DNA from 2 places in the Metabacillus herbersteinensis genome. Region 1 is predicted to be linked to the other one. Evidence: a T-box and tRNA genes for the amino acid it is inferred to sense, from the RefSeq annotation. Region 1 holds a T-box; the other holds one or more tRNA genes.
What was found. The T-box of region 1 lies ahead of serS (serine--tRNA ligase). A T-box ahead of a tRNA ligase gene usually reads a tRNA of that ligase, here a tRNA-Ser.
Positions count from the first base shown of each region.

Region 2: it encodes a tRNA-Ser, which carries the amino acid that the T-box ahead of serS (serine--tRNA ligase) is inferred to sense. The anticodon was not compared.

Region 1 is NZ_JBHLVO010000050.1:1,105-9,574, forward strand. Features, by position in the region: gene ACFFIX_RS26610 (YaaC family protein) at 1-176, opposite strand, end outside; gene guaB (IMP dehydrogenase) at 286-1,752, shown strand; gene ACFFIX_RS26620 (D-alanyl-D-alanine carboxypeptidase family protein) at 1,919-3,274, shown strand; gene ACFFIX_RS26625 (MFS transporter) at 3,633-4,841, shown strand; gene pdxS (pyridoxal 5'-phosphate synthase lyase subunit PdxS) at 5,376-6,257, shown strand; gene pdxT (pyridoxal 5'-phosphate synthase glutaminase subunit PdxT) at 6,262-6,852, shown strand; T-box leader at 6,906-7,133, shown strand; gene serS (serine--tRNA ligase) at 7,186-8,463, shown strand.
Region 2 is NZ_JBHLVO010000023.1:50,899-70,808, forward strand. Features, by position in the region: gene ACFFIX_RS20190 (MalY/PatB family protein) at 1,205-2,392, shown strand; gene ACFFIX_RS20195 (hypothetical protein) at 2,346-2,630, opposite strand; gene ACFFIX_RS20200 (ASCH domain-containing protein) at 3,251-3,703, opposite strand; gene ACFFIX_RS20205 (hypothetical protein) at 4,108-4,251, shown strand; gene ACFFIX_RS20210 (M36 family metallopeptidase) at 4,440-7,655, shown strand; partial or broken gene tnpC (IS66 family transposase) at 7,821-8,624, opposite strand; gene ACFFIX_RS20220 (hypothetical protein) at 8,645-9,049, opposite strand; gene ACFFIX_RS20225 (VOC family protein) at 9,289-9,672, opposite strand; gene ACFFIX_RS20230 (PTS sugar transporter subunit IIB) at 10,330-10,644, shown strand; gene celB (PTS cellobiose transporter subunit IIC) at 10,650-11,969, shown strand; gene ACFFIX_RS20240 (PTS sugar transporter subunit IIA) at 11,979-12,305, shown strand; gene ACFFIX_RS20245 (6-phospho-beta-glucosidase) at 12,312-13,628, shown strand; gene chbG (chitin disaccharide deacetylase) at 13,734-14,438, shown strand; gene ACFFIX_RS20255 (dimethylarginine dimethylaminohydrolase family protein) at 14,617-15,486, shown strand; gene ACFFIX_RS20260 (SRPBCC family protein) at 15,513-15,968, opposite strand; gene ACFFIX_RS20265 (DUF3900 domain-containing protein) at 16,152-17,219, shown strand; gene ACFFIX_RS20270 (hypothetical protein) at 17,611-18,315, opposite strand; tRNA gene ACFFIX_RS20275 (tRNA-Ser) at 18,844-18,944, opposite strand; gene ACFFIX_RS20280 (hypothetical protein) at 19,659-19,856, shown strand.

The DNA of each region.
Region 1 (8,470 bases):
AAATTCTCTCCGTGCTTAAGAAAATAAACGAATCGGTAACTGTTATCATAGGCGAGTCCACTCGGATTTTTTAGCGATAAGTTGTGATAGTTTGCTTGTAAGCGGCGCTGTACAGTTTCAGTCGAATGATAAGAACGTAAAGTTTCCCAAGGTGAAAGGTCCATAGTAATAAACACTCCAATTATTGAATTCTAAATATTTAAACACTTCATTACTTCCTTGACAGTCAGTCATGCAGTTGATACTCTACTAATAATATTTTGCTGAAAAAGAGGGGGATTTACTATGTGGGAACAAAAATTTGTAAAAGAAGGTCTTACGTTTGATGATGTTTTGCTCGTTCCAGCTAAATCTGGAGTTTTACCGAGAGATGTAGACTTAAAGGTTGAACTTACACCTACATTAAAGTTAAACATCCCAATTATTAGCGCAGGAATGGATACTGTCACAGAAGCTGAGTTAGCAATTGCCATGGCTAGACAAGGTGGTCTAGGTATTATTCACAAAAACATGTCAATTGAACAGCAAGCAGAACAAGTTGATAAGGTAAAACGATCAGAACGAGGCGTAATTACCGACCCATTCTTTTTAACCCCAGATCACCAAGTATATGATGCTGAACATTTAATGGGTAAGTATCGCATCTCTGGAGTTCCAATTGTAAACAACCTTGAAGAGCAAAAACTTGTTGGTATCATCACCAATCGCGATATGAGATTTATTCAGGATTACTCAATCATGATTAACGATGTTATGACAAAGGAAAATCTCGTTACTGCATCTGTAGGAACAACATTAAAAGAAGCAGAAAGCATCCTTCAGAAATATAAGATTGAAAAACTCCCTCTTGTTGATGAGAACGGTATCTTAAAAGGGTTAATTACAATTAAAGATATTGAAAAGGTAATTGAGTTCCCACACTCTGCAAAAGATAATCAAGGCCGATTATTAGTAGGCGCAGCTGTGGGTGTGACAGCAGATACAATGCTACGGATAAAAAAACTAGTTGAAGCAAGTGTTGATGTAATTGTTGTGGATACTGCACATGGTCATTCAAATGGTGTACTAGAAACAGTTAAAAAAATACGAGATATGTACCCTAATCTAAATATAGTAGCTGGTAACGTTGCGACAGCTGAAGCTACAAAGGATTTAATTGAAGCGGGTGCAAATGTTGTGAAGGTTGGAATAGGTCCAGGTTCAATCTGCACAACTCGTATAGTCGCAGGTGTAGGTGTTCCTCAAATTACAGCAGTATATGATTGTGCAACAGAAGCAAGAAAACACGGTGTTACAATTATTGCCGACGGTGGGATTAAATATTCTGGAGACATGGTAAAAGCTCTTGGAGCCGGCGGTCACGCGGTCATGCTGGGTAGTCTCCTTGCTGGTACTACGGAAAGTCCAGGAGGAACTGAAATCTATCAAGGTAGACGGTTTAAAGTATATCGTGGAATGGGATCAGTTAGTGCGATGGAGAAGGGGAGTAAAGATCGTTACTTCCAAGAAGAAAATAAAAAGTTTGTGCCAGAGGGAATTGAAGGAAGAATTCCTTATAAAGGACCTTTAACAGATACAATTTATCAATTAGTTGGTGGAATTCGTTCTGGAATGGGATATTGTGGAACAGAAAGCCTTCAACAACTTCGTGAGAATACACAATTTGTCCGAATGACTGGTGCTGGCTTAAGAGAAAGTCACCCACATGATGTACAAATAACAAAAGAAGCGCCTAATTATTCTTTATCATAAGGAAATAGGTCAATAATCCTGTAAATTATGACAATTTACGAAAAAATAGACAGAGTCTTAACTCTGTCTATTTTTTTTTTGCTATGTGTGATAGAATCGAATTTGTGTTTCTAAAAAATAAGACTAGAACTTATAAATAGATAAATTAAAAATGGAGGGTGAAAAATTGAACAATAAGATGTTTAAGCGTGTATTGATAACTCTTTTGGCATTGTTTTTAGTACTAACTATTTTTGCACCGATTTCAGGTGTACATGCAGAAGGAGAACCAATTGATGTAAGCGCAAAGTCAGCAATCATAGTAGAGGCTTCAACTGGAACAATTTTATATGGGAAAAATATAGATGAAATGCTTCCTATTGCAAGTATGGCGAAGGTCATGACCGAGTATTTAGTATTAGAAGCAATTAATAAGGGTAAAATCAAGTGGGATCAAACGTACACTCCGAGTGAATATGTTTACAAAATCTCACAAAATACTAATCTATCAAATGTCCCATTAAGACAAGACGGCTCTTACAACGTTAAGGAATTATATGAAGCAATGGCTATATACTCTGCGAACGGTGCAGCGATCGGTCTTTCAGAAATAATTGCAGGCTCTGAGTCAAACTTTGTAAAAATGATGAATGACAAAGCAAAGGAATTAGGACTAGAGAATACACAGTTTGTTAATGTAACGGGATTAGAAAACGGTGATTTACTTGGACAGCACCCTGATGGAACTGAAGCAGATGCAGAAAATAAAATGTCAGCTCGTGCTATGGCAAAGCTTGCGCAAAGCTTAATTCAAGATTATCCAGAAATCCTTGAGACATCCAGTATTCCAAAAAAGGTCTTTAGAGAAGGTACCGAGGATAAAACAAATATGCCAAATTGGAACTGGATGTTGCAAGATCTAGTTTTTGAAACTGAAGGTGTCGACGGTTTAAAAACAGGCTCTACTAAATCAGCAGGATCTTGTTTTACTGCAACAGCAGAACGAGATGGAATGCGTGTCATCTCGGTTGTCATGAACGCAACCGACAAGGAGGGTAACTTGCATACTCCAAGATTTGTTGAAACGGAAAAAATGCTTGATTATGCATATAAAAACTTCACAATCCAAGAAGTTTATCCAGCTAATTTCCAATTAGATAAAAAATCGACAATTTCAGTCGTTAAAGGTAAGGAAAAAGAAGTGAAGGTTCATACCAAGGATGCACTTACTTTAGTCGTTAAGAACGGTGAAAAAGACGCATACAAGCCAAGCTTTGTCCTAGATGAAAAAATGTTAACAGAGGACGGCGAAATTACTGCTCCTCTTAAAAAAGAAGAAAAAGTTGGAATTATGAAGGTCGAATATACAGGTAAAGGTGAAAAATTAGGCTACCTTGATCAAAACAAAGGAATGCAAGTAGATCTTGTTACAAAAACAGCTGTAGAAAAAGCAAACTGGTTTGTTCTTTCTATGAGAGGTGTAGGTGGTTTCTTTGGCGGCTTATGGGGTAGTGTAACGGACACTGTTAAAGGTTGGTTTTAAATAAAAATACCATTCCATACTTGGAATGGTATTTTTATATTTGTATAGGAAGTTACAAAATTCTTGAACTGTGGATAGCGTTTTTATGACCTCGAGGGCTAAGCGCAGAAACTAGATTAGATGCTGTCCGGTCCTTACATCGGTAAACGGACGCTTGCACTTTTTTAATTGCGGATAGAAAACAAATAATCTTAGAATCAACGGCACCCTGCGAGTTATAAAAAAGTCGTTATTTTTTGATTAATAAAACAGAAATCCTTCCCAATTGACAGTTATGCATCTTCAATATATGATAATGAACGGATTAAAATGTTCGCATTGCAATTAATGTTTTATATAGAAAGAGAGGTTGCAAAAAATGTCTGTAGATCACCGGAAAAAAATGATTATTCTAATGATTAATATGTTTATTGCGATTGGGAGTTTTGGGATCATTATTCCCATCCTACCGGCATATCTGGAGTCAATAAATCAAGGTGGTACTGCTGCAGGGCTAATGATTGCAATTTTTGCAGGAGCACAGCTGATCTTTTCTCCGATCGCTGGTAAATGGTCTGATCAATATGGTCGTCGAAAAATGATCATTTATGGTTTGACTGGACTTACTCTGTCCATGTTTATATTCTACGCTGTGGATTCAATATGGTGGCTGTATGCTTCGCGTGTAGTTGGAGGAATTGGGGCTGCACTTTTAGTTCCAGCTATTTTTGCTTATGTAGCGGATATAACATCTATGGATCAACGTGCTAAAGGAAATAGTTATGTATCAGCAGCAATGTCTCTAGGAATTGTAGTTGGACCAGGAGTTGGTGGATTTTTAGCTGATTTTGGTTTAAAGATGCCATTTCTTATCTCCGCAATTGTTTCCTTATTAGCAGTAGCATTTTCTATCATTGTATTAAAAGATAGTGAGGTAGAGAAAAAAGCAGTTACAGTTGATTTCACTACCGATGATGAGTCAATGGCTAAAAAAATTGTAAGATCTGTTAAAATGCCTTACTTCATTCCGTTAATTATCACTCTAGTAATGAGTTTTGGATTGATGGCATATGAATCTGTTTTGGGTCTTTTTGTTGACAATCAGTTTGGAGCAACTCCTCAGGAAATTGCATGGATGATTACAGCAACAGGTATTGTGAGTGTTATTGTTCAACTGTTCTTCGTCGAACGAATTGTTCGTCACTATGGTGAAGGTATGGTACTTAATATATTCTTAGGGGTTGCTGCATTTGGCTTCTTCCTATCACTATTTGCATCAAGCTATATCTTTTTCTTTGGTATTACACTGCTAATTTTCCTTGCTACATCAATTCTTAGACCCGTGCTTAATACATTAATTTCAAAAATGGCGGGCGAGGAACAAGGGTTTGCGATGGGAATGAACAATGCATATATGAGTATTGGGAACATACTAGGACCTACACTTGCAGGTTTGTTATATGATATTGATATTATCTATCCTTTTGTTTTAGGATTAGTTTTCTTAGTCATCACGCTTGTTATGACATTGATTTGGCAAAAGCGCGTTTTAAATCCGAAAAAAATTACAAAACTAAATCAAGTTTAAGTACTGTAGGGTAACTAGATTAAATCGAATCTAGTTACCCTTTTTTCATACATCAGAATTTATATAATGCTAATACTGAGCAAGCGTTACGGAATCCAGCTCAAGCGACTAGCCCCGACGCACAGGACGTGCTAGTGCAGTCATGGCGATTGACGTCGCGTTTTTGACTGCCTCGAGGTCATAAGTCAATTCTAAATTGAAGGCAAAGACCACCATCTACCCTAGAATCGCCTTATGCTATGCCTAAGGCTGACCAAGGCCTCGCTCTTTTTTTAAAAAAATATGATAAGCCTAGGCTCGTGGTACTAAATCAATCCTAACGGCAATCTTAAGGCTAGTCTCAAGTCTCTCTCGACTAAAAGATTGACTATAGATAATGTTCTTAGCCTATTAATTAAGAATTGTTTTACTATTCCCGTTTATTTTAATAGGATTTTATATTAAATTAGGATAAAATAAGCATAGATGAATTTATTGAGTCTATATTACAAATCCTAAACATAGGGATGAACTTACATAAGGGGGACATACAAAATGAGTATTGGTACTGATCGTGTAAAACGGGGTATGGCTGAAATGCAAAAGGGCGGCGTGATAATGGACGTTGTCAATGCGGAGCAAGCAAAAATTGCTGAGGAAGCTGGTGCTGTTGCTGTTATGGCATTAGAGCGAGTTCCTGCTGATATCCGGGCAGCTGGTGGAGTAGCTAGAATGGCTGATCCTACAATCGTTGAAGCTGTTATGAACGCAGTTTCAATTCCAGTAATGGCTAAAGCACGTATTGGGCATATTGTTGAGGCCCGCATTCTTGAATCAATGGGTGTAGACTACATTGATGAGAGTGAAGTATTAACTCCTGCAGATGAAGAATATCACTTGTTAAAAAGTACGTTCACCGTACCATTTGTCTGTGGTTGCCGTGATTTAGGTGAAGCTACTAGACGTATTGCTGAAGGTGCTTCTATGTTGAGAACTAAGGGTGAGCCTGGAACAGGTAATATCGTCGAAGCTGTTAGACATATGCGTAAGGTAAATGGACAAATTAGAAAAGTGGCTAGCATGAGTGAAGATGAATTGATGACTGAAGCTAAGCTTTTAGGTGCACCGTTTGAGCTTCTTCTTCAGATTAAACGTGAAGGAAAGCTACCTGTTGTTAACTTTGCAGCTGGTGGTATAGCGACACCTGCAGATGCAGCATTAATGATGCAACTTGGAGCAGATGGTGTATTTGTTGGATCAGGAATTTTCAAATCTGAAAATCCGGCAAAATTTGCTCGTGCAATTGTTGAAGCTACAACTCACTTTGAAGATTATGAGTTGATTGCCTCTCTTTCAAAAGGACTAGGCTCTGCTATGAAGGGCATTGAGATTTCAACATTACTACCAGAACAAAGAATGCAAGAGCGCGGTTGGTAAAAACATGTTGAAAATCGGAGTACTAGGCTTACAAGGAGCAGTAAGAGAACATGTAACTTCAATTGAAGCATGTGGTGCAGAAGCAATCGTGGTGAAGACACCTAGTCAATTAGATGAAATTGATGGGTTAATTATGCCTGGTGGTGAAAGTACGACAATGCGTCGATTAATTGATAAATATCATTTTCTAGACCCACTAAAGGATTTTGCAAAGCAGGGTAAACCTTTGTTTGGGACATGCGCAGGGCTCATCCTACTCGCAAAGAATATAGTTGGCTATGACGAGTCTCACATCGGTGTATTGGATGCAACGGTTGAGCGGAACTCGTTTGGTCGCCAACGCGAAAGCTTTGAGGCAGAACTTAACATTACAGACGTAGCAGATGACTTTGTTGGAGTGTTCATACGAGCACCGCACATTGTTGAAGTTGGCGAAGATGTTGAAATTCTATCAAAGCATAATGGACGAATTGTAGCGGCGCGTCAAGGACACTTACTTGGTTGTTCTTTTCATCCAGAATTAACAAATGATCACCGTATGACTCAGTTGTTTTTAAATATGGTGAAAGAGTCCAAGGAAAAAAATTACGTATAAAAACCTTGCATCCTTCAAAAACTTGTAGTAAATTATGAATTACTAAAATATACGAAAACGTGTTGATAGGAAGTAGTAGCAAAGTGACCTATCTTAAGAGAGCCGGTGGTTGGTGAGAACCGGTGATAGTAGCTTGTGAATCCATCCTTGAATGAATAGTTGAAATTGCTTTATAAGCAAGTGTATTCTATTCCGGTACTGGCCGTTATCCATGAGGTGGAAAATGCAGTCTCTCTGTGTTTTTAACTAGGGTGGTAACGCGGGTAACTCTCGTCCCTTTCATAGGGATGGGAGTTTTTTTGTATTCATTTTTTATAAAAAGGAGAATTTATTATGCTGGATATTAAGTATTTAAGAGCAAATTTAGAAGAAGTTAAAACCAAACTAAGTGCACGTGGAGAAAATTTATCTGAGTTTGATAAATTTGAGGGCTTGGATCAGAAACGAAGAGAACTCATTTCTGGAACAGAAGTGCTAAAAAGTAAACGAAATGAAGCTTCTGCACAAATTGCTGTTTTAAAAAGAGAAAAGAAAGATGCCGATGCACTCATCACTGAAATGAAAGAGGTTGGAGACAAAGTTAAGGTACTTGATGATGAGCTCCGCATCGTAGAAAATGAACTTGAGAAGCTGATGCTTTCAATCCCTAATATTCCTCATGAGAGCGTTCCTGTGGGTGAATCAGAGGATGACAACGTTGAGGTTCGTAAATGGGGAGAAGTGAAAGAATTTGGATTTGAACCTAAACCACATTGGGAAGTAGCGGATGAATTAGGGATTCTAGATTTTGAACGAGCTGGAAAGGTAACAGGTAGTCGTTTCGTCTTTTACCGTGGGCTAGGGGCAAAATTAGAACGTGCATTGATTAACTTCATGCTTGATTTGCACGTAGAAGAGCACGGCTATACAGAAGTTTTACCGCCATACATCGTAAATCGTGACAGTATGACAGGAACTGGTCAGCTTCCGAAGTTTGAAGAGGATGCATTTAAGATTGCTGGTGAAGACTACTTTTTAATCCCAACTGCTGAGGTTCCAGTTACAAACTTACATCGAGATGAGATCCTAACGGCAGATCAACTACCTATTAACTACGCTGCATTTAGTGCATGTTTCCGTTCAGAAGCAGGTTCTGCGGGACGTGATACAAGAGGACTAATCCGTCAACACCAATTTAATAAAGTGGAAATGGTCAAATTTGTAAAGCCCGAAGATTCTTATCAAGAGCTTGAAACTTTAACAGGGCACGCAGAAAAGGTGCTTCAATTACTAGAACTTCCTTACAGAGTCTTAAATATGTGTACGGCTGACTTAGGTTTTACTGCTGCTAAGAAGTATGATATTGAAGTCTGGATTCCTAGCTATGAAACGTATCGGGAAATTTCATCTTGTAGTAATTTTGAATCTTTCCAAGCACGTCGAGCAAATATACGTTTCAGACGCGAAGCAAAAGGAAAACCAGAAAATGTCCACACATTAAATGGATCAGGGCTTGCAATTGGTAGAACAGTTGCTGCCATCTTAGAAAACTATCAGCAGGAAGATGGCAGTGTAATTATCCCTGAAGTACTTAGATCATATATGGGAAATAAAGAACGAATTAGCAAGTAAAAAGGAA
Region 2 (19,910 bases), on a different contig from region 1:
AGGAATTCAACTCCTCAATCATTTTTCTATTACCTAAAATATCAGACTATTAAAATATTAGTTTTATGTAGGAACTTTCTGGTGCAAAACTAGACAAACTGAACACTAACCTTCTTATTTCGGAAGAAGCATGAAAGCTCCATAAAAAGGGTAAGTATCTATCTGCCCTTTTCCTTGTATAGGCCCCACCTACGCCAAATACAATGACGGCCACACGTGCCATCCAACCCATAATTATTATAACTGAAAACGCTTACATTTGTAAAGGTTAATAGACTGAAAGTTAAAATATTTGTAGATTAAGATCTGAAAAATTACATTCTTACAGCATCGAGAATTTCCTGTATTGTCTGATACATACCTATTATGAATATTTGTTTCAGAAAACAGTTCGTAATCACTTTTTGCCAGTTCTAGATTCATTATTGATGTAAGTATAGGTGTAGGATTCCCCTCCTGAAATAATGCACTTCCGAATCTTAATGGAATTAAACATATTGTTAAAATAAATAACAAAAGCATTACCAATAAGAACTTTTACAAATCCATCCCCCCCCTCGAATGTACGGTACTATTCTTCTATACTTTAACAAAAATTCCGGATTCCTTCTTCAACTATCCCGTTACTTAAATAAGAAAAAAGCCCTACTCCTTACTGAAGTACCACACAATGGTACTAACGCCATAGGCTGCAACTAATCCGATTCGTATGTTATAGGCTTTGCGTATTGATCTTCTCGAGCTTACTGTTGAATAATTACCATTGATTTCATGCCTGGCCTCTCTAAATTAACGTATAACATAACGGGGAGCCGGCTTCTTGAGTTAATGACCCCCATTTTTAGTGCTGGAAGTACCATGCCGCCCACAAGGTGATGTAGCCGGTCAAATTAATGTTGGCAATGGAACCTGGACTCAAGATCTGACGGAGAGGTTTACTGAAAGAGTTCTACGAATCGTAAGCAGACATAAAGCGTTTAATGGAATAACTAAATCTGAATACACATCCTTTTCTCCGGCTGTCGCTAATTCAAATATCACGGTGGCGCACACGACCTTTCAATTTCCCTTTAAATGCGTGACAGGCACAATACTCAGGAAAAATTTGTAAGGTTTCAGGTTCTTTTTTTTGTGCTTATAGTTTGGTAAATAGTATAGTTGGAGATAAATACGATATTTATAACTAGAGAAAGGTTGGATTTAAATGAAATATAACTTTGATGAAATAGTAAATCGGAGAGGGACCTATTCAGTAAAATGGGATGGCGGAGAGTTAATTAAAGAATTTGGCTTGACTGAAAGATATGATGAAGAGACTATACCTTTATTTACTGCAGACATGGATTTACCTGTACCTCAAGCCTTGATTGATGCTTTACATAAAACCGTGGATCATAAAATTTTTGGTTACTCAATATTTCCTAATGAGTACTATGAAGCCATACAACATTGGTTTAAAAAGCGACATGATTGGGAGATCAAGAAGGAAGAAATCATCTATAGCCCTGGAACGGTCCATGCATTAAATATTGCAGTAAGAGCTTTTACCAATCCAGGTGATGGGATCATTATTCAGCGCCCAGTTTACCCGCCTTTTACATCGGTGACAGAAGGTAATGGTAGAAAAATAAGAAATAATGCTCTTAAATGTGATAATGATGGGTATTATTCGATCGATTTTGATGATTTTGAAGCAAAAGCAAAAGAAGAAAAGACGAAAATGTTTATTTTATGTAATCCTCACAATCCTACAGGAAGAATATTTAATGTGAATGAACTCAAGAAAATATCCGATATTTGTGCAAAAAATGGTGTCCTTATCGTAGCAGACGAAATACACGGCGATTTAATTAGACGTGATCAAACCTTTACACCAATCGCAAAAGCTGCGGACAATACTGATCATATTATCACGTTAACCGCTATCAACAAAACATTTAATGTAGCAGGTCTTCATTGTACAAATACGATCATCCCAAACTCAGAGCTTAGAAAAATATTCGGTAAAGAAATGGGCTTTCAATTAGCATCGCCATTTACAATATCTGCACTCATCGCTGTATACAATGAGGGGGAAGATTGGTTAGAGCAACTGAAAGAATATATTGACGGCACCATGGAATGGGCTGTTAATTTCTTAGCTGAAAGAATGCCGAAAGTGAAAGTGAGAATTCCAGAAGGCACTTATATTATGTGGATGGATTTTAGCGAATATGGCCTTACACCAGAAGAAGTCCATGATCGCATCTATAACAAAGCGAACGTATTATTAGAAGATGGCGGCATGTTTGGAGAAGAAGGTGTACAATATCAAAGAATTTGTATTCCATCGCCAAGACCGATTATTAAGGAAGCATTCGAAAGGATTGCCAGAGAATTTGAGCAGGAATAGGTGCAAGGCACCTATTCCTGCTCGTTTCAGCATCTGCTTTGACATACATAGCCAGCATTAGCAACAAGCCTGGTATGTAAACGACAATCAATATCACGACTGCTGTTTGGAAACTCACATAATCATGATCACCGTCCAAATAGCATAATAAGAGAAACACAACAGCAAAAGTACCAGTATTCCACCATAAACCGCGAAGCAACTGCTTATCCTCCAATGCACGGATCTGCTTCAGCATCCTTTTCACTTCCCTAGTCCAAATTTATCCTTATTTTAAAAACACAATGATGATGGTAGTCTTTTCTATTTTTCTACTTTTATCCTTATCGTCAATATGCTCGATCTTCAACAATCTGGCCCTTTTCATGAAGAAAGACGCTTTCCTTATTTCAGAAAAGCGCCCGATAACGGAAGATCGTTTTGCAATACACTTGGTGCGGTAATATTGCTGCAGAAACGCCCCAGATAATTAAAGAAACATGACTTGTGTTATTAACAATATAGTACTACTGTTCAACGCCTATTCATTTAATAAGAAGATAGTCTAATTGTTTTGATTTCTTTACTCCATTACTAAAATTGTATGGATGTCACGTTAAATGTTATCTTCTTTGTTCCATTTGGTACTTTTACCCAAATTCCATCCTTAGGGTAATCAGTGTAAAAGCTAAGTATTTCAGGGGCTTGAAATTTATTGGTGGAGTAGGTTAGCTTATACTGCCCATTATCGAAACAGAAAAGGGATTGCCACAGCATTCCCTATCTTAAATATAAGCGCCCGATTGCGGAAGATCACTAAAGCCTCTATTAGCTGGTTTTGTCATAATATTATTGTATTTGCCATCTATAAACATTCTTCTATTTCTTTACATCAACCAATTCAAATCGCTCACAAACTAACATCATATCCTCTGTATATTCACGACCTATTTTACTTAGCTCTGCCTTAAAAAATTCTTCATGAACATCCTTCCAATAACGATATGTTTTATCTCCTTCTCCCTCTGCAATAGCAAAATCTTCAGGAACTTTGTTCATCGGCATAATCTCGACTTCTAGTGTTTTAATGATTGCAACTGGTAGATCCTTGCTATTTAGAATGATGCTATAGTCCCCAAAAGAAGGTATTTGTTCATTTTCCAATTCATAATTAATAAGTGCTGAACATGTAGCTGTTTTTATACCGTCAATCACTAATTGAGCTAAATGATCAGGATTACCTCCAAATTGCCACGCACTAACAGACTTAGGCTTTCCTCTACCTTGACCCTCCCAATATGCAGTCCAATACCTTTTAGCTAACTGATTCATTATTTTGTCTCCCGTACTTTTTAAACATATTGTAGCAAAAATTTATGAACTTTTCTGAATAATCTATGCTATTAAAAATAACACTTACCTTATTTCAGATAAGCGCCCGATTGCTTAAGATCGATCTTATAAGGTATTAGCCAAAGATTTTCCAGAAAAGCTCCCCTTTAATAGGATTTAAAAGGCATAAAGCATTTCAACATAATCAAAGCCCCCGCAAATTCATCGACCCTATACCTTCTTTAATATCATATATTTTGCTTTTTTTATCACCACTAACAAGGTTTATTTTTTAAATTTTCTTAATATGATATCATTAATTAAAAGATAACGGAAAAAGGAGACAGCCCAATGTAAACACCCCCTATAAATTAGACAACTGAATAAAGCAAAGGAGCATTTATATGGGGAAAAAATCGTTTCGTTTATTATGGATCGGACAAACGATGGCAAATGCTGGTGATATTTTATATATCGTGCCTGTTCCCTTTTTTAATTTGTCGGAGACAATTTGGTGGAAATATTTTATATTTATTGAGTTTTATTGATTCTATGCAACGTTAGTGGGCACTCGAACAACTTCTCCCTATTACTACTAAAACACTATACCTCCCTACTACAATGTATGTGTTTTACTAAAACCTATTGAGTATTTGTTGATTTTTGGGTAGGAATTAATATTAAATTTACGAATTCTTTTAAAGATCAACATTTTTAAAAGAAAAGGGGATTTAATATGGGTAATAAGAAAAAAGTATTCTCAGTATTGGGTACCGCCGTTTTAGCGAGCTCATTGTTTATTCCAATGTACTCGCAAGCAGTAAATGTGAATCCATTAGTTGAAACAAATGTAATGGATACGCATAACCATGAACAGTTATACGATATTCGAAATGTGTTAAATGGCGTAATTCCCTCAAAGGAACAGTTGCTCGCAACGAATAAATTAATCGAATCAATTGGAAGCGGTGCAAGAGTTCAGTGGAACACGATGTTTGGAACACCTTCATCAATTGTAAAGGATAAGGGGTATTTAACGAAACCTACGACTGGTGATGCTGAGACCATTGCTCGTCAATGGTTAAAAAACAATGCAGAAGTATTCGGGCTAACTTCCAATGACATTGATTCACTGCAAGTTATTCGAAACTATAAATTGCCTGGTACAGGGCTTCAGCCAGTTACTTTCCAACAGTCATTTGACGGAATACAGACAATCTTTGGTGGACGTGTGATCGTAGCAGTAAACAAAACTGGGCAAATATTATCGGTTACAAGCAATGTTACAAAAGCAAAGTCTTTCATAAATGATTTTACTTTAACAGAAACTGATGCACTTAAAAAAGTGGTTTCTTTAGAATCTCCCTCTTTAGCTTACACACCTGCTTTACTAGGCCAAGAAAATGGTTGGGATGTTTTTGATGGTGCTAAAGTTCTCCCTACCAAACAATATGTGAAAAAAGCTGTCTTTGCAAAAGGAGATGAAATTAGACCTGTTTACCGTGTGTTATATATTGAAGAACTTCAAAAGGGATCAGAAGTAATCATCGATGCAAAATCCGGAGAAAGGTTATATGAACGTTCACTGGCTCAACATTTAGATCCAGAAGGTTCTGTATTTGAAAATTATCCTGGTGCTAATGCAGGAGGAACCCTAGTCACGAAATCTTTTAAAGGAGATGCTACTGCATCACCGAATGGGTGGTTACTTCCGACAAGTGACCTAGGCGTAACGACACTCGGAAATAATGCGAGTTCCTTTGCAAACTGGAGTAACTTTATAGCTCCTGCCGATCAAGCGGTTCGTCCAGTAAGCCCATTAGGTCAGTTTAAATATCCATTCACAAATGCTTGGCAAAACACAAATGGTCAAACAACACCCCCTTCGTATGCTGATGATGTGAACAGTGCAACAACAAGCTTATTTTACCATCACAATCTATTTCATGATTATTTCTATAACCTTGGATGGGTTGAAGGCGCTGGTAATCTTCAAACAACGAACTTTGGTAAAGGTGGTTCTGAAGGCGATGCCATCATGGGATTGGTTCAAGCAGGAGCACTCTCAGGTGGAGAGCCAACCTATACAGGCCGAGATAACGCATATATGCTAACACTTCCAGATGGACTTCCATCTTGGAGTGGAATGTTCCTATGGGAGCCAATTCCAGGTTCTTTTGAAGGTCAATATGCAGATGGTGATTATGATGCAGGTATTATTTATCATGAATATTCTCACGCCTTATCAACACGATTAGTAGCAGGCGGAGAATCACTTGGTAGTCACCAGTCCGGATCTATGGGTGAAGCATGGGGTGATTGGTTTGCTATGCATTATCTTATCAAAAATGGTTTGCAAGAGAAAGCTGTTGTTGGTGCTTATGTAACTGGCAATGAGGAGCGAGGAATCCGAAGCTGGTCTTTAGAAGAAAGTCCATTACAATATGGAGATATCGGGTTTGACATTATTGGCCCTGAGGTCCATGCTGATGGCGAAATTTGGGCAGCTATCCTTTGGGAAGTAAGGGAAACACTACTTTCAACACTTGGAAAAGAAGAAGGAGAAAAGGTAGTTGAACAATTAGTTGTAGACGCAATGCCGATTTCAGCTCCAAATCCATCAATGGTGGATATGAGAGATGCAATCATTGCAGCTGACACTGCACGTTACGGTGGAAAACATACTGATTTATTATGGTCTGCATTTTCAAAACGTGGGTTAGGTGTTAGCGCGAGTTCAAATGGTGGAAACGATACAGATCCGACTCCTGCATACAATCATCCCACTCAAGATAAAAATGGTATATTCGCAGGTAAATTCATAAATGCAGCGACCAATAAGCCGATTGAAAATGTACGAATCATAATTGGTGAATTTGAGGCAAGAACTAGTCCGGTAGTAAAGACAACGGATAATGGCGCATTTGGAGTACCAATGTTAGCCGGAACTTATGACATTACCATTCAGGCTAAAGGTTTTGGTTCCCGTACGCTTAAAGACTTTAATATAGAGCCCGGGTCAAATAAAGCGCTCAGAATTTCTCTTGAACCAAACGTTGCATCATCATTTAATGGCGCAACAGTTTCTAGTGTATCGAGTGAGTCTGACAGTAATCCTGTTAAAATGGCCATTGATGATACCGAAGCAAGTGTATATGCATCCGAAGTTCAAGAAAATGGCTTTACTGGAGCAGAATTTGTTGTAGATTTAGCGAATGATAAGCCAGTGAAAATTTCAACCGTAAGTGTAAGTGCGTTTAAAGATATTTCAAAAGGACGATTCGCTACAATAAATGATTTCACTTTACTCTCTTCTACAGATGGCGAGAATTGGACTGAGATTGTCGATAGTCGTTTCAATACTGGAAAACCTCGTCCAGCAGCACCTGATTTACACTATAAAGAGTATGAATTAGCTAATACGATTGAAGCGAAGTACCTAAAGCTAGTTGTTAAAAATGCACAAAATAATGCTTCTGGATATGTTCAAGTTGCAGAACTTCAAGCATTTGGTCCTGGTAAAACAAAGATTGCACCACTAACATTAGAGCCAGAAGCACCATTTGTAGCAAATGGTACAGTTTTAGCTGGTAACGCAGGAACTGGAGTCGGAAGTCTTGCTGGAGTAGATGCAACACTTGCTGTGACAGAAAATGAATTTGTTACGACTCAAAACCCAAACCCAACGACTCAAGGTGTTGATGGATATGTCGTGACATTACCTGCACCATATGGTGACGGAATTCATACGTTTAACGTAACTGGAACTTCGGAAAGTGCATATGATTATGATGTGTTCTTCTATAATAAGAACTTTGAAGTCATTGGTTCTGTTGCAACTTCTGGAGCTGATGAAACTGGTGTAATTCCAGGCGGTACAGCGTATGTATATGTAGGTCTATACAGCGGAACAAACGTACCATTTACATTTACTGCATTAAGTCCGAATTAATTATTTAATATCCGTAAACAAGCCACCCCCATTAACTATTGAAATGGGGGGCTTGTTTTTTTGACATTGTACTTAGTGACAGGTACCTATTATGTTAAATAGATAGATGGAAAGTAAGCGTCAAATAAGGCCCACTTATACTTAGGCGGGCCATTTATATATATTCTAATTAGTTTTAATTGATAAACGACACTCTTCTGGAGTGTTCTCCGACCATGGAAGAAGCTGATCAAGTACGGACTCATCAGACAGATCCATCAACGGAAGTTGTTCAAATACATAGGTTAGGTAATTGAGCGGAATCAGTCCATCCTCTTTAGCCGTCTCTATGATGCTGTATATGATGGCACTTGCCTGGGCACCTTTCATCGAGTGGGCGAAAAGCCAGTTCTTTCGTCCAATGACGAATGGCTTGATGGATCGCTCGCTCCGATTGTTATCTAGTTCGAGTTGACCGTCCTCCATAAAGGTAGTGAGTCGTAACCATTGGTTACGACAGTATTTGATGGCTTGCCCCAATGTACTTTTCGGTGTGACACGTGCACTTTGCGTTTTTAGCCAAGTTGAAAAAGCATCCAGCACCGGCTGACTGCGTTCAAGACGGATTTTCAAACGTTCTTGAGGACTAGCATCCTTGGAAGCACGCTCGATTTCGAACAATTGGTTGCAGAAACGAAGCCCTTCTTCTGCAGCCGTGGGCGTCTCATTGTTCTTGGCTTCGGGAGGAAGAGCTGTTAATGCCTTGTCAAACTTTCGACGTGCGTGAGCCCAACATCCTACTAGCTTCACCTTGGGGAGATCATTATATCCCTGATAACCATCCACATGAAGGTATCCTTCAAAACCGGATAGGAAAGCTTCTGGATGCTTGCCCGCACGGGTCTGACGATAGTCGAACAAGATGTTTGGTGGAGCATCACTACCTGTTCTGTACAACCACATGTAAGATTTTGAAGTGGCAGGACGTCCAGTTTAAGTAACGCACCCGTTTACTTAAATAAAATGTTTTTTAAGGCTTTTGCATTATCTTTGTCTAACTCGCCGTAACCTTCTTTTTCATCATTACTGATAATTGTTGCTGTACCTGCATCCTCATTAAACCAGATTTCATATTCGTATAATCTTTCAGGCATATTTTTCTCAACTTCATAAAAGAAAATTGCTTTTACCTCTGCTTCTCTAGCCATACTAGGTACTTTATTTGGTTCCCATTTGACCTGTTCTGATAAATTTTCTAATAAATCTAAAGTATCTTTATCTTGAATGTGAGTATCGCCTTGATTTTCTATAAACATATCCATTCTTGTTAATTCTCCCTTTCCTTCTGTTGTGCAGCCTACCAATAAAAAAATAAAAACAGAAATAAAGGCAAAAGACATCATTATTTTTTTCATTTCATCATACACCTCCATAAATTTAGACGGTTTACATTGCATAAAGTTCCGTTTTTTTAATTATCCTCCCCCGTTAGCACAATAAGAAAAAGCTGCCCCATAGACAGCTTCGATTTTTCGCTAAAGCACCCGCTCAAACAAGAAAAAGTTACCCTTTTCAAGAACAAAAGCGCAAGCGCCTTGGTCAGCCCCGACAAGCATAAGGCGATTCTAAATTGAAGGCGTTCTTTGCCTTCAATTTAGAATTGACTGAGTGCACAGATCGCACCGACCGGATATTCGATGACAGCATAACTGCCTCGACCCTCACCTTGAGGCTCAGTAAGAACTTTGCCGCCAAGATTACGACACTCTTCCAGACTTGCTGGTAAATCCTTAACTCCAAAATAAACGAGCCACGCCAGGGGAAGATCAGCAAGACTTCCTGCTCTTTGACAAATACCCGCCACGGGTTGCCCGTCAGTAGTTGTCATAAAGTAGTCGGTGTAATCCCCCCTTTTGTATTCACTATGCTCCCATCCGATGACTTTCTTGTAAAAATCACGTACTACCTCTGATTGATTAACGGTTACATCAGCCGAAAGGATTGTACCAGGGGGAAAAAAGTTTTGATCTTCTTTCATTAGTAAACCTCCTCGTATTAAATAAAGTCTTTAATAATCATGTCCACTCCTGTTTTTAGTTAAATCTAATATGTTCTAAGTATTCCATAGCCTTATGATATTTGGTATCGTCAACTGTATACTCTGCGTTATAAAAGATATCATATCGTTTGTTGCTGCTCAGCACGTTAGCGGACAAAACAATAGAGGTTGCAGAAGCAACAGCGCTATTAAGCTATCGGTCCCCGTTAGTAATATTAATTGTACTCCACCTCACTAGATTCAAACAAATGATTCATTGTACAAAACTGCACCGTTAGTTTGAGTACATTCCTTCACAATTTCTTTACTTATTTAACATAAATATCCGTATTATATTGTAAACTTAAATAAAAAACAATTGATATCCACATACCTCAAATGGCCCCAACAGCCCACTTTTATCCTTTAAACAACAATCCAAAGTATGCTAACGCTGAGATTTGATCTCCATACTCATTTTGTATCCTCTCTCTTAAATATTTTCTGAAACCACTAAATCTCAAAAATTTAGCTACCTTCCTGCGATGAAAATATAAAAAGCTATACATATTTTTTAAAAACCTCCATAAATATCAGTAAGCTCTTATCATTTTCAAATTTTAATGAAAACGCTTACAAAGAAAGGAGGGTTTACAGATGAACATTTTATTGTGTTGCGCAGCAGGTATGTCTACTAGTCTTTTAGTCTCTAAAATGGAAGCTAGTGCAAAAGATCAAGGGCTGGAATGCAAGATTTGGGCGGTTGGTGCAAGCGAAGTTAACAATCATATTGAGAATGCAGATGTTCTATTACTTGGTCCGCAAGTTCGGTATTTACTCCCTCAGTTAAAAACAGTTGGTCAAACCCGAGGAATACCTGTAGATTCAATCAACATGTTGCACTATGGCACGTGTAATGGAAAGGAAGTTTTGAATTTTGCTTGTGGATTGATCCAATCTAATAAGGGGTGACAGGTATGGGGAAATTCGGTCAATTTTTCGAGGGTAAATTCATGGCAACTGCTGCAAAGATAGCTGGGCAAAGACATCTTCAAGCTTTACGTGATGGAATTATCTTAACCATGCCCCTTATTATTATTGGTTCAGTTTTCTTAATTCTAGGATTCTTGCCTATTCCTGGTTATGCAGATTTTATGGCAAAAACGTTCGGTGATCAATGGTTAACAAAGATGCTTTACCCTGTTGGAGCTACATTTGACATCATGGCATTGATTGCTTCCTTTGGAATTGCGTATCGCTTGGCAGAAAAATACGCAGTAGATGCATTAACTGCTGGCGCAATATCTGTGGCAACTTTCTTGCTGGCTACCCCATATCAAGTACCGTTTTTAGCTGATGGAGCTACTGAGGCTATTATGGTGGGTGGAGCCATCCCTTCTGCTTTAATGGGAAGTAAAGGTCTCTTTGTTGCAATGCTACTCGCAATTTTTTCAACCGAAATATACCGAATTATCGTTCAAAAGAAAATTGTTATTACGATGCCAGATGGTGTCCCTCCTGCTGTTAGTAAATCGTTTATCGCGTTAATTCCAGGTTTTATCATCATTACAATTGTCTGGATTCTTCGTTTAATCGTTGAAAATACCTCTTTCGAAAGTCTACACAATATCGTTGGAGAATTGCTAGGCAAGCCGCTTGGAGTATTAGGTGGTAGTTTAATAGGTAGTCTTGTCGCAGTCATTTTAATTCAGCTACTATGGTCGTGTGGATTACACGGAGCAAGTATTGTCGGAGGAGTTATGGCTCCAATTTGGTTAACTTCAATGGACCAAAATCGACTAGCCTACCAAGCTGGTGATGCTTTACCCAATATCTTCACCCAACAATTTTTTGATATCTTCATTTATGTCGGCGGATCAGGTGCTACCTTGTCCCTCGTGTTCTGTATGTTGTTCCTTGCCAAAAGTCAGCAAATGAAACAATTAGGCCGCTTATCGATTGGGCCAGGGCTATTTAATATTAATGAGCCCGTAACATTTGGGATGCCAATAGTAATGAACCCAATATTAGTCATTCCGTTCATTCTAACTCCGATCGTCATTACAATTGTTACCTACATTGGAATGTCAACAGGTCTTGTTGCAAGACCAGCGGGAATCGCAGTTCCTTGGACAATGCCTCCAATTATTGGTGGATATTTGGCAGCAGGAGGCAAAATATCCGGACTTTTCATGCAGCTAATTAATATGATTATCGCTTTTTGTATTTATTATCCTTTCTTCAGAATTTGGGATAAACAAAAGTTCACTGAAGAAAATCAAACTACATCCTCATAAGGAGTTATCATGAACAAAGAAGAGTTGTATCAAATTTCGTTTCATTTAATTGCTCATAGTGGAAACGCTAGAAGTCTTGCTATGGAAGCAATAGGAGAGTCTAAACAAGGTGATTTTGTAAGCGCATTAAATAAATTGCAAGATGCGGATCAAGAATTCATTCATGCTCACCGCTATCAAACGGAGTTAATTCAAAAAGAAGCGAACGGTGAAAATTACGATCTACCTATAATCCTAATTCACGCCCAAGATCATTTAATGACAGCACTGACCGTTAAGGATTTGGCTAAAGAATTTGTTGAAATTTATCAAAAGATTCACAATCAGGAGGGATAATTAGTGATACAGAACAAACACTTAAAGATTGCTACGATTGGTGGTGGTTCCTCCTATACACCTGAATTAATTGAAGGCTTTATTCGTAGGTTTGATGAATTACCAGTTTCGGAGATTTGGTTAGTAGACATTGAAGAAGGCAGAGAAAAATTAGAGATTGTTGGCAACTTAGCTAAACGGATGGTAGAAAAAGCTGGACTTCCCATCTCTATTCACTTAACACTTAATCGAAAAGAAGCATTACAAAATGCAGACTTTGTCACAACCCAATTTCGAGTTGGGTCATTAGACGCGCGTGCAAAGGACGAAAAGATCCCACTAAAATATGGTGTACTAGGGCAAGAAACAAACGGTCCAGGGGGATTATTTAAAGGGCTTCGGACCATTCCAGTTATATTAGAAATCTGTCAAGAGATGGAGAAATTGTGTCCTGATGCATGGTTAATCAATTTTACCAATCCAGCGGGAATGGTAACTGAAGCTGTCTTGCGTTATAGCAACATAAAAAAAGTCGTTGGATTGTGTAATGTTCCGATCGGAATGGAAATGGGAGTAGCTAAATTATTAGATGTTGAACATTCACGGATTCGGATAAATTTTGCTGGACTTAATCATATGGTATATGGTCTTGATGTATTTCTAGATGGTGTGAGTGTGAAGGAGCAAGTAATCAGTTTAATTACAGATCCTAAATCTTCAATCAAGATGCAAAATATTGTCGCTCTAGGCTGGGAACCAGAATTTTTAAAAGCATTAAATATCTTCCCATGTCCTTATCATCAATATTATTATAAAACCAAGGATATGGTCGAAAAGGAAACACGGAACGCGGAAACAATTGGAACACGCGCAGAGGTTGTAAAAGAATTAGAAAGTGAGTTATTTGAACTCTATAAAGATCCTAACTTATCGATTAAGCCTCCCCAATTAGAAAAGCGTGGTGGTGCTTATTATAGTGATGCAGCGGTTCGGTTAATCACTTCTATTTATACCGATAAATGTGACATTCAACCAGTGAACACCATAAATAACGGTGCAATCGCCAGTATACCAAATGAATCTGCGGTTGAAATTAGCTCCGTTATTACGAAGGATGGACCAAAGCCGATAGCAATCGGTGATTTACCTGTAGCCGTTCGTGGTTTAGTTCAACAAATTAAGTCGTTTGAACGAGTGGCGATAGAAGCAGCTGTTACAGGAGATTATAATACCGCTTTACTGGCCATGACGATCAATCCACTTGTTGCGTCAGATCGTGTTGGCAAGGAAATCTTAGATGAAATGCTTGAGGCCCATAAAAACTATTTGCCTAGTTTTTTTTGATAGTAAATGAGCCCACGAGCCCGTTTAGCGAAGTATGGTGAAAAGAATCTAAAAAGGTAGCGTTCCGCTACCTTTTGTATGAATAATTAGAAACCGGAGGAACGAATGATACAATTAATTGTAAATGCAGATGATTTTGGCTATAGTCGTGCTGTAAACCATGGTATTATTGATAGTCATGTGAACGGGATTGTAAACTCTACTACTATTATGATGAATATGCCTGGTACAGAGCATGCTATACAGCTTTCAAAGGAACATCCTACATTGAAAGTTGGTATTCATTTGGTGTTAACCTGCGGGAAGCCTTTGTTGAATAATGTACCCAGTTTAGTTAATGAACAAGGTAATTTTAAAAAGTTATCCTCGCTATCTAATTATAATGGTGTTAACACCGATGAAGTTTATCAAGAATGGTCCGCACAAATCGAACGAGCATTATCATATGGAATCAACCTAACACATTTTGATAGTCATCATAATGTTCATGGCATAAAAGAACTTGCGTCAGTTGTTCATAAATTAGCTACTACTTACAAATTACCTGTGAGAAACTCCCTCCAACTTCCTGAAGGTGTTCAAGCTTTTACAGATGTATTTCTACACGATTTTTATGGAGAAACTGTAGTTGTTGATTATTTTGATAAGCTGCTAGACAAGGTTACTGATGGTAAAAGTGTCGAGGTGATGTGTCACCCTGCTTATTTGGATAACGAAGTATTACTCGGTTCTTCTTATAATGTTGACCGGCTAAAGGAATATGATATTTTAACCAGTACTGTCCTTCCTGCAAATATTGAACTAATTTGAATTTTGACTTTATAACTTGTAGAAGATTATTTCTTCTACAAGTTTTTGTGAATTTTTCGGCAATTCTGAAAATGCCCCCTTCTATTCAGTGGCCGTTCCTTTTGTTACCAATTCCATTCATATTTGCACTCTAATAGGTCATCCTATAGGTAAATAAACTACACCTGGAGGCCTCATATTGTTACCAATTTCCGAAAACCAACATAGAACATACTGTTATAGCGAATATGACACATTGAAAGAGGTCATTTTATGTGAACCAAAACATATGAAAATTCGAGCGATGATCAATGACACTCAAAAAAAGTTTAAAGATGTAGGAATACATATAAAGATTGCAATGGAACAGCATGAAAAATTCGTACATACTTTAAAAAAACAAGGCGTTCATGTGATCCTCCTCCCCACTGAAGATAACTTCCCAGAGCAAGTGTTTACACGTGATATAGGGTTTACGCTAGGTCCAACAACCTTTGTTGCTGAAATGGCGGAAAATGTACGAATAGGCGAAGAACAGTTGTTAAAAACCTGGTTGGAAGACGAGAAAATATCTTATTACAATCTAATTGGAGACAAAATTGAAGGTGGAGATGTACTCATCGATCGAAACTCAATCTATGTAGGAATCAGTAACAGAACAAATAAAAAGGCAATTAATCATTTAAAAAATCTGCTAAGTAAATATGAGGTACATGCAGTTCCTTTTACAGAAAAATACTTACATTTAGATTGTGTTTTTAATATCCTTTCCCCTAATGAAGCATTAATCTATCCAGAAGCATTTCATAAAAAAGAAAGAGAGTTCCTTGCTTCTCGGTATGAATTGATTGAGGTTTCTAAGGATGAACAATTCACACTTGGTACAAATGTTTTATCTATCGGCAGTAAAAAAGTCTTTAGTTTGCCAGTAAATCATGGTGTCAACGAACAACTACGTAAGCGTGGATATGATGTCATTGAAGTGGATATTACAGAGATAATTAAATCAGGGGGATCGTTTCGGTGTTGTACTCTGCCCGTTTTTCGGGAACGCAAACAAGAAGCTTAAGCCATATGCTTAAGCTTCTTGTTCGTTCATCTGTTAATGATCTCAGTTTCTCTAGCCTTCGCAGCCACAGCTTCTGTTAACTCCTTCGTCATCTCTGGGAGGTTTTTGTTTAAAATTGAATTGACCATTTTGGAAATTGTACCTTCAGCGGTAATATCTAAACATCCAGTAACTACCGTATTTTTTGAATCGATAGCTTGTGCTTCGAAATATCCACTTCCAACAAACTTCTCATTGATCCCAGTAAGATTAAAGGTGACTTTTGTCGGTTCTTCCCAGCTGATGATCTCAACTTTTAAGTGTACCTTTTTCTTCATAACACCAAGATCACTTTTAAATTTCCATGTGGATTCCTTCTCGTTGATAATTTCATGATTCATATACCCTGGTACAAGTGGTGCCCAATGATCCATTACACTTACAAAACTCCAAACAGATTGGATTGGAAGATCAATACTCACCTTATGTGCATAGTTTGGCATATGGTCCCTCCTCTTGATGACCTATATTTAATTAATTTTCTTCAAAAAAATGTACTATTTTAAAACGTATTCAACAAGTCAAATAGCTATTACTCTATTGAATTTTACGATTTTATAAAATTGACGTATCCTGAATGTTTTTCTATACTTGAGGAACTGAAAAATAAGAAAAAAGGTGATTTTTTGGATTTTGAAATGCGCTATTTATCTTTTTATGTCGTCAATATTGAAGGAAACGAAGATACAACAAATAAATCGTATAAACACTTTCAGACCTTAGATACGACAGAATATGAACAAAGTGCTTTAAAAGACTTTCTCGATGGTGAACTAAAAAAGATTGTCAAACGAAAAGTAGACCGTCATCCTAGATCTGAACAAGTACCTACAAAGCTTGGTTACTTTATCGTCGAGCCAGGCCATGAATTAAATTCAAATCCAAACTACAACCTTTTCCACCGTACACTTATTGCAGAAAATAAAGAAGAATTTATTAAAGGCAGCGAGGAATTCATTCGAGCCTATCTTGATACCAGTGCCGTTCGTGGTGGTGCTTTTATTGTGGCATCTGCAACACCGCGTAAATACTTTGATCACTCCTTTTTATTCATTATGAAATGTGACTTCGAACCAAAAGTAGCGTCAATTTCTGATGAAAAAACACTGATAAAGACCGTGGAAATGGCGATCACAACAAAAAACATGAAATCCATTCAGTATCCATACATGCCTGAAGAAGGAATGGTCGAAACTGGCGAGTTGAAAATTCACCAATCCTCACACGCTCGTTACTTTGAGGACTTCTTAAAATTTGTCGATTACCAAGAATCCATGCCCGAAATTATGAAGACGCAAGTCATGCATATGGTGCAAGAACATGTCCAACAAGTGTACGAGCCTGAAAGTAAGGAACGACTACAGTTTGAACATGAGATGGAAATTTGGGAAGCGAGTCCGAAGCGTGAGATTCAAGAGCGTTTAACGACAGAGCAAGTTGTAGAAGCTTCGGCACAAATTGTTGAGCATACACCAGAGGCTGAGTTGAAGATGAAGCTTGGGGAGACGTCGATTAAAGGTTTGCTTGCTGATTTTGGTGAGAATGTTCATTTAGGGAAGATTAATGGACGGTATGTGTTAGTAGTAGAGGCGGATTCGATTCAGTTTGAGAAAGGTGTTTCACCGATTGAGTTTCATCGGCCGGATGATTTGTTGGAGATTATTGAGCGGATAAGTAGGAAAAGCGTGAAATAGGAGCGTGTGAGGGTTTTTTTGTGTTTTTAATTTTGGGTGTCTCTACCGTAACTTTTACTCTTTAGTGACCAAATTAGTGACCACTCGTACGAGTTGAAAAAGTCTAATAATACAGGGTTTATAGCCGATTTAGTGACCGCATTAGTGACCGCATTAGTGACCAAAAATTATGCTCTTGTCTGTGAAAGGTTTCCTTTTAAAGTATGATTTGTATTATGAAAAAAGCCAGTGGTAATAAATGCTCACTGGCTATATTTTATATAATCATTTAGTTTCTTTATGTTCATCTGAGTATAAAGTAATAGAGATTGCGGGAGTAGTAGTACTAATTCTCATTCCGATATACATTTCAATCATTTTGGTTAAAACTATCCCGCATATCTATTTTTTGTTATTTATTTTGTATAACTCTGAATATCTTCCCTTGCTTGATTGTTAAATTAACCTCCCAACTCTTTTGTGTTATATAATCATTTGGCAATAAAATTTTTTTAGGAGACAAGCTAAACTTAACTGGGGAAAATTTCTCTATAAACCATTTTGTTTTACTAGATAAAATTGTACCAATACTGAATGATACTGCTGTCATAATGCAAAATACTATTTTATTATTTGGAAAAGATAATGGAAGAAGAGTTATGATGAGTCCAACAATAATCAACCAAAAAGTATAAGGGATTTTTGTAAAGAAAGAATACCTCTTTGAATTTCTCTCATCCAAAAATGTATCTATAGTTTTCCAAACATCATCCACCCATTTATCTGCATTTACTGTATTAACCTCTTTGTTCCAACTTTTCTCATCAGCTTGGATGGTAACCAAACAAATTGATTTAGCACATTTCAAGTTAATTTCCCTCGTTGCAGTAAAAGAATATTCATTAAAATTCATTTGAATACTTTCCAATTGTTCCTCTAACTTTTCATTTAATGCTTCCTCAATAGAGGTTTTTTTTACACTCTTATGTTTATCACTTACTTCAATAACTACCTCTAGTTGGTCGGTTTGCATCTTTTTTCTAAATATTTTCTCTAACTCTAAAAAGTCCTCTTTAAAAAGTTTCAAAGAGTTTTTTTCTATTTTTCTCTCAGACATGACTTCCTCCTAAAAACTGAATTATGAATACAACTTAATTATACATCATTACCCATTTTTAGATTATAATTGCATTAAAAATCCTGTCTACTATTTAATGACTTGACTAAGGAAGTCCTTACACATTAAAATCTGTTTTAGTTACAGGGTGTATTGATTGTACACCTACCATCAAATTCAGTAATGCCACCCTTTTATTATTCAGAGTTCTTTCTGTTAGTCCCTCACTCTTCTTTGCAAACAGATAAGCATCATGTAATTGTTGAAAAGTTTGCTCAGTGTTATAGACATCCCTATTTCTACTAACCCTTGCTTTACCTCTGCTCCAGTCCTTGCCATAACTTTGACTCTCCTTCTTGTTATTCCTGAAAACAGAAAAAAGTCCCTAAGAATGCTGTTACACATTCCCAAGGACTTTGGATTCTGACTGATATTCACTGACTACCACACTAGCAGTTAAATTGCTTTACTGTCAAATGTAGGACAGATGTTTAAAAACCAGTCATAGCAGGGTTTCTACTGCATTGATGACCTGTGAGGGATTCGAACCCACGACCCCTTCCCTGTCAAGGAAGTGAAAGTAATCGGATTATAACAGATTTAGTTGGAAAGCGTTGATATAATAGGCCTTTATTTTTTCTATGTATGATATAAACAGATGTAATTGGTGGTAATATGATTGGTTTTGCCACCAGTCTGCCACCAATATACCACCAGTTAGACCCCTTGTGTTACAAGGGTTTAACGAGGGTTATTAAATAAATACCTGATCTACCATTAAGTAAGAAACTAAGTCTGTTACGTTTCTTACTAAAATTACCTTGCGAACTATACTCCAGATGCCTGGTTGCTAATTAATAATTATAAAATATATTTGACGTAGTAGTCGCTTATTTGTAAAAGATGGTGAACAAATCAACCCTCTTCCTCCAATTAAGATGCTATGCTGTCGTGCATAGTGTCTTTGTAGTATTAGTTTGGGCTTATAATCATTACATCATGCCGCCCAACCATCAAGGGCATATAATAGAAGAAAATGTAATAATAAAATCATTGATATAATAGGGTTTTTTCTTTTCGTATAAAATAACTTAAAACAGAATAAAAAAAGACTATGAGCAAAATTATGAGCATTTTATAAAAGCAGTTAGTCAGATTGACTAGCTGCTTTTTTGTTTTCTATTTGTCTTATGTTTTATGTCGTGTTTCTTATAACTTTATAAATTCTTCATGGAGTAAATCAAGGAGATGCAATCTTTATCTACCGCTGATCATAACAATTTCTCGATATGCGATAAACTCATTATTACGTGCGCGGCAAATGTAGGTATTGGCCTGTTACCATGCTTAACGCAGACCATATTGACTCCATTTCAGCAGCGAGAATCATCCTTGCTGAGATTTTGAACAATAACAAAATTGTAGCCGTTGATCAGCTTGACGATGAATTCTTAGAATATGGGAGGCACCCAGGGACAGGCACCTCCTCCCACCAAACATTTACAATTAGTAGAATGGATATAACTCTGTGGAGTCAATAGGTTTCCCCATAGGCACGCCGTGTAAAATCTTGTTTCACTGAAGATTTATGAAAT